DNA from 2 places in the Loktanella sp. M215 genome. Region 2 is predicted to be linked to the other one. Evidence: riboswitches for the same ligand, from Rfam matches in the RefSeq annotation. Region 2 holds a riboswitch; the other holds the start of a gene.

Region 1 (4,990 bases), on a different contig from region 2:
TCTTGTACATGCCCAGCATGAACGCCAGCATGATAATCGCCATGATCGCACCCATATAGAGCGCCATCCACATGCGGGTCTGCGAGAAATAAATATGCTCAAGGGAATACGAGTTCAGATACATCAATCCGAACATGACCACAGTGGAGGTGGCGATCATCGCGAAGAAGCGGACATAATGCATGGGGTATCCTTCTTGAGTACGGCTTTGCAGACGCAACCAAGTTCCGGCGCTGGAATGTTCCCATAAAATCAGTATTTTTATACAGCGCCCCGTGATGCGAGGCGGACCGGGGCAAACCGTCACCTTTGCTGAAAGGCATCAGGTCGGGATGAAAGTGAGTTCAGCGAACCGTGGGCACCTGAAATCCGGTGATGCCATGGCCATCCTCAATCCATCCGGGCAGTATTAAAAGGGAATGCCGTGACGGTGAACATCTGCATCTGCAACACCTGCGCACCGGCGGCATCTGTAACGGTGTCCAGGCTGCGGCTGATGGCGGCCATCGGTGCTGCAGGTTTGAACGACACCGTGAGCGTGTCGACGGCCGCCTGCCTCGGCGCGTGTCAGACCCCGTCGTCTGTGGCACTCCAAGGTCAGGGTCGCGCCACATACCTGTTCTCGGGTGTGTCCTTCGATACGGATATCGACGATCTGATCGCGACGTGCCGCACCTATCTGGAGGCTCCGGACGGGTGGATCGAGGACGCGCGGCCGTGTGGCAGACTGCGGTCCTGCCTGCGGGCCCGCATCCCCGTCATGCCTGCGCAGAAAGTCTAACCGCTCGGTCGTTCAGGCCGGTTCAGCTTGTTCGCGTCGCCAGACGGCACCCGCGACCATTCCCAGGACGATCCAGGTCAGCAATCCGACGCCAAGTGATCGCGCGGTGAAGAGTGCTGCCAGTTCCATTGGTGCGCTGCCCGTCAGGACATCCGGCAAGCGCGGACCGACCAGATGAGGAGCCACCAGCAGCAGGGCCGCAACGGCCCATTGGCCAGGCGTCTTGCCGTACGCCAGGATCCAAGCACCCCCCGCGGCTGACAGCACGAATATCACCCACCAGATCTGACGCATGGCAAGCTCAGTCTCGGTCGCCCCCGGTAGTTGTGCAGGCAGCGAAAACGCCGGAGCGAGCATGACGACGGCAAAACCGGCGATCCCCCACAGGAGGCCGGACCGCGCATCGATCCGGTCGCCTGCCTGTCCGCGAAACGCCATCAGTGCGACGAGGATCACGCCATAGCCGCAGTAGAGCACAACCATGACCATGATCGTCAGCGCATTGCGCATCGTCAGAAGTGCGGCGGGGGCTTGTTCGGATCTAGTCTCGAATACTTCGGCCGAGAGAAGAATGTCCTGAACGAAGACAAGGTGAAGCACGCCGGCTGCCACACCGGCGGCCGCGCCGGCCAGCAGCGCGGTCGTCAGAATGGGACGCAACATGTCAGTGGCAGGGAAAGCCGGTCGCGTGGCGCACATCGTGCGCAGCGTCGTGAATGGCACCGGCCGAGGCAAAGCCAACGGACGCGATCAAAGCCAGGCCGAACGCCAGGGCCATGATGATTGCGCGTGTGCCGCCTGCATCGCGCACCTGCGATTGAACGAGGGTCGTCATAGGTCATTCTCCTTGCCGTCACACCCGACGGTCGGTCTGCACTGTGCCTGGCAGGTCTCCTGGCTCGCGGGTCGTGACGATCTGCCGGCCTTCCCCACATCATGGGATGTGAGTGGACAATTCGGCAGTCGCTCACCGCTTACAGTCGCGGGGGCGGCTCTGGCATCGGATCTCCATACCGGATCGATCCTGACCAGATTCCCTGTTCGGTTCCTGCACTTTGTGCGTATGGAACACCAAGCAGGATCACTAGACCGGGCCTGAACCGAAAATGCAATATCCGTTACGCGGCACCGCGCCCGTCACAGGCCAGGGCAGGGCGCTTCGCCCGGGCTATCTCGTCGCCTTTCCCAGGCTTTGCAGGATGGGCCGGGATTGCGGTGCGGCTGGCGGGGCGATGACGGGTGCCGCCACCGGGATCAGCGCCACATTGTAGCCAGAGGCCCAGAACAGGATCGGGCGGATACTGCGCATCATCGCACGATTGACGGACATGACATGCACCGCTTCCGTCGCCAGATTGACCGCGGCCGCCGTGGCGCTGTGCACCGCCAACGTGACGCCCGGATCCGCCACAAGAGCGCGCTGAACCCGCCCCAAGCAGGACGCACAAGACGTGCCAGTAACGGACAATGTGATCGGGGACATATCGGACATGGAAGGTACCTCACGCTTTGGTTCAGCGCCTTACATAAGGGTTGCAGTCCGGGGATAAGGTTTCCAGTCCGGGGGAAGGTCGACAGTCCATACCTACAGAATTGCATTTGACCTTCCAGCGGGGGAAGGCCCCACATATTTACCACAGCATAGGAGACTGTTATGACCACCTATTCCATTCCTGCCATGAGTTGCGGCCACTGCAAGGCGACCGTCGAAAAAACAGTGCTGGCTCTCGACCCCGCCGCGACCCTGTCGTTTGACATGCCGGCCCGCACGGTCGCCATCGACAGCGGGCGCGACGACGCACTGCTGCGTGCAGCCCTGAAAGACGCCGGCTATCCGGCGGTAACGGTCTGACCCAAGCGTCACGCCCAAGACTGTCTCATTTCGACGACTGCGCCGGGCACCGGCGCGATCGTGTTTTCTGTGTAAAAGGTTTTTGATATGACACGCGGTTCTCTGTTTTCTCTTATCGCAGGCCTTACGTTCGGCCTGACCGGCAGTTCGGGTGCCGCGCAGGTCTTTTCCACGCTGGCCGAAATCGACGTGCCCAGCACCGGCGTCGTCGAGGAGCCGTCGCTTGTGACGCTGGCCGACGGTCGCGTTCTGATGTCCTGGACCGAAGTGTCCGGTGACACCTTCGCCAAGGTCGAGACCGCGATCTACGACGGTGTAACCTGGTCAGACCCCGTCACCGTCGCTGAAGGTGATGACCTCTTCATCAGCTATGCGGACTTTTCCTCTGCCGTAGGCCTGCCAGATGGCCGGATCGCCGTCAGCTGGCTCCGGATGAACGGGGACTCGTACTATGATTACGACATCAACATTGCGATCTCGGGTGACGGTGGCAAAACGTGGGACACGCCCATCGTGCCGCACCGGGATGGCCTGAGCCGCCAACACGGTTTCGTCACGCTGCTGCCCGATGCAAAGGACGGTCTTCTGGCGATGTGGCTCGATGGACGGTCTTACGAGACCGGCGATACGTTCGGCAGCGATGACGCAGACGCCGGCGCCATGCAACTGCGGGCGACGACTGTCACTGGCGACCGAACCCTGTCGGACGATCTGCTTCTGGACGACCGGACCTGCACCTGTTGTCAGACGAGTGCGGTCGTGACCGATGATGGGACCGTCCTGCTGGCCTACCGTGATCGGACCGCAGACGAGGTCAGGGACATTTCGGTGGTGCGGCGCGTGGAGGGGACATGGACAGATCCCCAGCCGGTCAGCGGCGATGGCTGGGAAATCGACGGATGCCCGGTGAACGGCCCCGCCATCGCAGCCCGTGGCGATCATGCAGCCCTTGTATGGTTCACCGGCGCCGGCGGCGTGCCAGCGGTCAAGATGGCCTTCTCGGACGATCGGGGGGCCAGCTTTGGGCCCGCACGACAGATCGATCTGGGCGGACCCGCGGGCCGGGTCGACCTGCTGCAACTCGTGGACGGATCGGCCCTCGTCAGCTGGGTCGAATGGACGGCAGCCGGAGAAGTGCTCCTGACCTGCCGGGCGACCGCGGCGGACGGATGCGGAGACCCGGTCGCCATCGCGGTCAATCGCACGGGAAACGCGATGGGCTTTCCCCGCATGACGCTGGCGGGCGACGACGTTTACATCGCCTGGACCGAACCATCAGTTGACGCAGAGGGTCGCCCGGATGATGGGACCGCCATCCATGTCGCGCGCGGAACGGTCGATCTTTCTGAATGACCTGACCCGATGAGATTGAGGCAGTCGCTTTTGGAAACGTGCGGCCTTTCATGCCCGGCCTGCAGGGGGCGCGACCGCACGTGTGGCCGTGGCCTGCGACACCGACAGTCGGTTTGATCTTGCCCTGAACAAACAAGGCAAGCGTCGTTCGCTTGTCGGACGATCTCCCCGGCCTTTACGAAAACGTGAACAATTAAAGAATGTTGCGGGATTTTGGCCGGAGAGACCCGCTGGCGTAGGTGTTGCGATACATCACACCATCGGCAAAATGCTGCAGTGCGACGCCAAATACCGAAGTAGCAATTGACGGGTGCCTGATCCAAATTTAAATAGGCATTCATGACAACTCTCGCCGCCCTTCTGAAACTCCTGCGCTGTGCCATGGTGATTGCCGTGGCCGCGGTCCTGGCGTTCGGCGCGTTGGCGGGGCCGTTGTCGGCGCAGCAGCAGCAGCACGAGCATGAAACGACGATGTCATCTGACGAGATCGCCGAGCATGAAGTACACGAAGCCCGTGCGGCCTGCCCCGCCAATCATAGCTCCGATATGCACGGTAGCGAAGACGGCAATTGCTGCGTTCAGGCATGCGCAACGATTCTGGGCGTTCCATCACGCATCGATGGCCCGACGGGACGTTTGAGCTCGATTGATCCGTTCTATCTCGCAATGGTGCCGCGTCACGCTGCCATCAGCTTTATCCGTCCGCCCTCTCTGACATTCTGATCGCGGCCCGCAGGCGGGCCTGACTTCAGATATCGGTCCCTCGAACGTGAGGGACCGCGTTCAGCAGAGCAGGATACTTCGTGACATTCAGATTTCTATTCGTCGGGGCCGTGCCCCTGACGCTGTCAGCGTGCATGCCGCCGCCGACACCCTTGCCTGACACGGCCTATATTGCCGCACCAGCGACAGCCACTGTGGCCGCCCGGCAGACCGGTTACGTCAACCCTATCCGCAACTATACGGTGCGTCCCGTCATGGATCCTGCCGACTGGCGCGAGTCC
Region 2 (4,990 bases):
CATCGGCGCTCTTGCCGCCCCTGCAAAGCGCGGCCCGCATCATGTCCGTACACCAGAACTGAAGCGCCATCGGTCCGGGGGGCCGCTACAAAAGCTGCTCTCCCTGATCGCACCTGTGATGATGTCCGGGCTGTGGGGCAGAAGCGGCGCACAGGTCAAAGCCCCGGTTTGCGATGCAGCCGAGGTCGTGGAGCTGTTTTTTCAAGGCCACCAGTCGCCTTGCACTTGAACGGCCAAGGCTCGAACTGGCGCGGCGCAGGTCATGACATCGCACTGGGGCGCGCGGGATCAATTCGCAGTTTGGCGGCAGGTCCACACGGCAAAACTCATGCGCCCGCTTTGCCAAGCCCGATGATTTCAGGCCACGGCCCGGACGACATGAACCACTGCAGGCACCCGGACATCACCCCCCTCAACCATTTCGGAAAATCCTGCGATCAGTCCGGTGCGCACCGCGTCACGATGGCTTTCATCCAGAGTTCCTGCCTCTTTGGCGATCCGCATGCGCATCGCAGCAGCGCCAATCGTCATTTGCAGAGCACCCACGTCGTCCGGACTGCCATTTGGGGTAAGGTGCAGCGCCTTGGTGTCGATGTCCACAACCCAGCCTGCGGCAGAAAGAATGCGGTTGATCTTATCTTTGTTGCCCAAGGCCATCGGTCCGGGCGCATCAGGATCAAAGGCCGGGCCAGGGCCGAAGACCTCAGCGGCAACGCGACTTGGCATGCCAAACCATGGATTGTCCTCCGGTGGCCCCCAGCAGGCAAAGGTGAGCGCCGCTCCGGGTTTGCATACGCTGCGGATATGCTCGAAGGCCGCAACTGGATCGGCAAAGAACATCACGCCAAAAAGCGATATTGCGGCATCGAAACCGCTTGAATCGAAAGGGTAATCCGCGGCATTGCCAATGCAAACTTCAACATTGGCCGGAACGCGCGACTTGGCGCGCGCTGCAAACGGCGGCGCAATTTCAATACCGGTGACATGACCTGTCGGGCCCACTGCATCGGCGGCATCAAGAAGCGAGACCCCGGCTCCGGGTCCGATATCGAGAACCGATTGACCCACGCGCAACGCGGCCTTCGCCATGAGGGCTTTGCGAACCGGGGCATGAGCGGCATCGGTCTCGGCCTCAACGCGCAACCATGGTGCCGCCATCGCGTTCCAATCCATACGCAGCCCTTTCTGATGTATCAGCGCTCTGTGCAACCTTGGCAGCCTCGACCGAAAATATCAATCATCACGCAGCAGTCGAGCCCCCTGTCAAACAACCCAATCTCTTGATTTCGACATTCTCGTGTCCAGCCGAGGAGACGACTTTCTGGCGTCCAGTTCGGTTGATTTGCAGACCAAGACACATGGGACTTTCCCTCTCCGCACGCTTGGCGCCATCTACTTCTGCTTGATAAATATCTAAATAATCAGTCACCTAGCATGAAATTCCACCTTCCCGGCCAGCGACCTCAGATCCTTAGTCGATTGGATCTCAGGGCCTCCCTAGGGCCATGAATGCCCCGGGAAGTGCACCCGTGCGGGGGTGCCCCACCGTGCACCGTCAGGCTCGCGTCTTCAGAAGCGACAGGACGTGGCTCGGCCTGGGCTGAGGGCTTTTCAGACCACCCCTGTTACCCGACCCCTCTCGTGGGACGTTCATCTCGCGAGGGCGGAGGATATCCAGGCAATAGATATGAGTATCAGAGACGACGAAAGTAGAAGAGATCAGGGTGAGCCTGATGAGTGATCATCAAGGGGACGTCCGGCCGCGCCGCATCCCTGCTGTCGTTGTCATGCCGCGCGATCGGTGGGGCACCGGTGTCATTCATGGCCCGTCCCGTACCAGCGTGTGACCGCGTTTCGTGGCTTCAGCCACGCACGCGGTGCGGGCCAGATCCCGGACCGGGCAGTCTTGCCCCAACCGACGGACCATGGTCGCCTGCGATGCCGGATGCGAAGGCGGGCAGGCCGCCCCTTTCCAAAAACAATGCCACGCGTTAGACCATGGCTACTTCGGTCCGGGCGGTCTGCCGTCCGGTGAAAAGGGAACGTGGTGCGGCCCATTGGCCTAATCCACGACTGCCCCCGCAACTGTAGGCGGAGAGCGAAGCCGGACAATGCCACTGTCACGCGCCGCGTGATGGGAAGGACCGGCCCAGCATTGACCCGCGAGTCAGGAGACCTGCCGAGGTGTTCACCCTGTCCGGGCGCGTGGGGCGTCAGGGCTGCGGAGCGTCCGCTTGTGGTGTCTTCACCGTCTGCGGGGGATACCCCCTCTCTGACATATCGAAAATGCGTCCCCACCGGGGACGACCCGAGGGATATGCCCATGCTCCGTTCCGTACTTCTGGCTTCCGTGGCCCTGACACCTTTTACATCCGCGACGGCACAGGATGCCTTTGCACTTGACGAGATCATCGTCACCGGCGGTCTGTCCCCCATCGCGGCGGGCGCGCTGGGGCGTGCCGCCAGCGTCGTGACGGCCGACGACATCGCGGCGCGGGGCATCGCCACGGTGCAGGACGCGCTGCGCGCCTTGCCCGGCGTTTCGGTCACCGGGTCCGGCCCGACCTACACGCAGGTCCGCATCCGTGGTGGCGAGGCGAGCCATACCCTGATCCTGATCGACGGGATCGCCGCGGCGGGCGGCGACGGGGAATACATCCTCAGCGGGCTGGAGACCGCGAACATCGAGAAGATCGAGGTGCTGCGCGGCCCGCAGTCGGTCTATTACGGGTCCGATGCCTCGGCCGGGGTGATCAACATCATCACCCGTAAGGGGCAGGTCGGCACCACGCTCAGCGGATCGCTGGAGGTGGGTGCGGCCAACACAGCGACCGCCTTTCTGTCACACCGGACGGACCGCGGCGGTCTGTCGCTGGCGCTGTCTCACGTGCAGGACGACGGTTTCGACCAGTCCGGCGACGGCGGAGAGCGTGACGGCATGGACCGCACCACCGCCATTCTATCCGGCGACTATCTGGCCACGGACGCGCTGAAGCTGGGGTTCACCCTGCGCCGGTCAGAGCAGGATTATGACACCGATGCGGCGGACTACACGGCCCTGGACGCCGCCGGGTCCATCGTCGACGATCCCACGCTGTTCAGTACCCGCGATGAAACCACCGGCGGGATCTTTGCGGAACTCGACACCCTCGGTCGGCGGCTGACGCACCGGCTGTCCTATGAACGCACGGACAACACGGCCGCTTACGAAAGCGGCACGCCGATCCGGACAGAGCGTGATGCGCTGAAATACCGCCTGAGCTATGGCCTCGACGGGCTTGCGGTGGCCGAGACGCGGCACCTGCTGAACGTGCTGGTAGAGCACAAGAACGACAGCAGCCGGTCGAACCCTTTGTATGCGCGCGCCGCGACATCCCTGGCGTTGGAATACCGTGGCAGTTTCGACAATGGGCTGGATGTGCAGGCCGGTGCACGCTTTGACGCCAACGATACCTTCGAGGATGCGGCGACCTGGAACGTCGGCCTGTCCTATCCCGTCGGGCAAAGCGGCGCGCGGCTGCATGCCTCTGCCGGGGTCGGTATCGTGAACCCGTCCTATTTCGAACTTTACGCCACCGACTTCGGCTATGTCGGCAACCCCGCCCTGACGCCCGAGCGGAACACCAGTTTCGACGTGGGTGTGACGCTGCCGGTGCTGGACGGGCGCGGCACGCTTGACGTGACCTATTTCAACGAAGTGCTGACCGACGAGATCACCGATGTCGCCACCGGTGCGGGCACCTTCAGCTTCGTCAACCAGTCCGGCGACAGCAACCGGCAGGGGATCGAGTTGACGGGGACCCTGCAGGCGACGGATACACTCGCGCTGCGGATGGCCTATACCTACCTTGATGCCACGAACCCGGACGGCAGCGTGGAACAGCGCCGCCCCCGCAACACGCTGACGGTGGGCGGGACGCTGGACACCTTCGGCGGGCGCGGGCTGGTGTCGGCGGATGTCAGGCACGTCTCTGGCAACTATGACGCGCAGTTCTTTGGCGCCTATGAGACGGCAAAGCTGCCGGCCTATACCACCGTCGACGTGGCCGCGCAGTATGACCTGACCGCGCGTGTCACGCTGACAGGGCGGGTCACCAACCTGTTCGACGATCCGGCCGTCGATGTCTGGGGTTACGCGACGCGCGGCCGCGCGGGTTATGTCGGCGTCAATGCGCGGTTCTAGGGCCCTTGTCCTGTGGCTGGCGGCGCTGGCCGCCGCCCCGGCCCACGCCGACGCGCCCCGGCGTGTCGTGTCGATGAACCTGTGCACGGATCAGCTTGCGATGCTTGTGGCGGGCGAGGGTCAGCTTCTGTCGGTCTCGACCCTCTCTGCCGATCCGCGCGGGTCCGCCATGGCCGAGGTCGCGGCGGGCTACACCCTGAACTACGGTCTGGCAGAGGAAATCTACCTGATGCAGCCCGACCTCGTGATCGCAGGGACCTTTACCCGGCGCGCCACGGTGCAGATGCTGGACCGTCTTGGCATTCCGGTCGTCATGTTCGAACCGGCCTATACGCTGGACGATATTGCCGTGCTTCTGACGCAGATGGGCGATGCTTTGGGTCAGCAGGGCAAGGCGGCAACGCTGGTCGCGGATTACCGGGCGCGGCTTGCGGCTTACGTGACCGACACCACCGCAAACCCGCGAGCCGCGCTCTACTCCGCCAATGGCTACACCTCGGGCGATCAGACGCTTGCCGGGCAGATCCTCTCGACCGCGGGTCTGGACAATGTCGCGGCAGAGGCGGCCTTTGCCGACGGTGGCTTTCTGCCGCTGGAGGTGCTGGCGATGTCCGCCCCCGACACGGTCATCACCAGCGTCCCCTACGCGGGCTTTTCGCGGTCAGAGGAGATCATGGATCACCCGGTGATCGCCGCCCTGCGGGCCGGGCAGCCCGGTGCGCTGATGATGGACCGCGACTGGGTCTGCGGCACGCCCTTCGTGCTGCGGGCCATCGACACGATGGCGGGTCTGCGGCGTGACCTGCA

The links. Region 2 has a riboswitch for cobalamin ahead of GLR48_RS07750 (TonB-dependent receptor plug domain-containing protein). Riboswitches for the same ligand answer to the same signal wherever they lie in the genome.
Region 1: it holds a riboswitch for cobalamin, as region 2 does, so the genes downstream of both, GLR48_RS22455 (CbtB domain-containing protein) here and GLR48_RS07750 (TonB-dependent receptor plug domain-containing protein) in region 2, are expected to answer to the same signal.

What each region holds. Positions count from the first base shown of each region.
Region 1 is NZ_WMEA01000005.1:17,544-22,533, reverse strand. It holds gene GLR48_RS22470 (DUF6692 family protein) at 1-184, opposite strand, end outside; gene GLR48_RS22465 (DUF1636 family protein) at 425-781, shown strand; gene GLR48_RS22460 (CbtA family protein) at 794-1,444, opposite strand; gene GLR48_RS22455 (CbtB domain-containing protein) at 1,446-1,616, opposite strand; cobalamin riboswitch at 1,649-1,872, opposite strand; gene GLR48_RS22450 (hypothetical protein) at 1,950-2,273, opposite strand; gene GLR48_RS22445 (heavy-metal-associated domain-containing protein) at 2,436-2,633, shown strand; gene GLR48_RS22440 (sialidase family protein) at 2,721-3,986, shown strand; gene GLR48_RS22435 (hypothetical protein) at 4,326-4,709, shown strand; gene GLR48_RS22430 (hypothetical protein) at 4,790-4,990, shown strand, end outside.
Region 2 is NZ_WMEA01000001.1:1,580,469-1,585,458, reverse strand. It holds gene GLR48_RS07755 (class I SAM-dependent methyltransferase) at 358-1,173, opposite strand; cobalamin riboswitch at 1,992-2,198, shown strand; gene GLR48_RS07750 (TonB-dependent receptor plug domain-containing protein) at 2,324-4,183, shown strand; gene GLR48_RS07745 (ABC transporter substrate-binding protein) at 4,170-4,990, shown strand, end outside.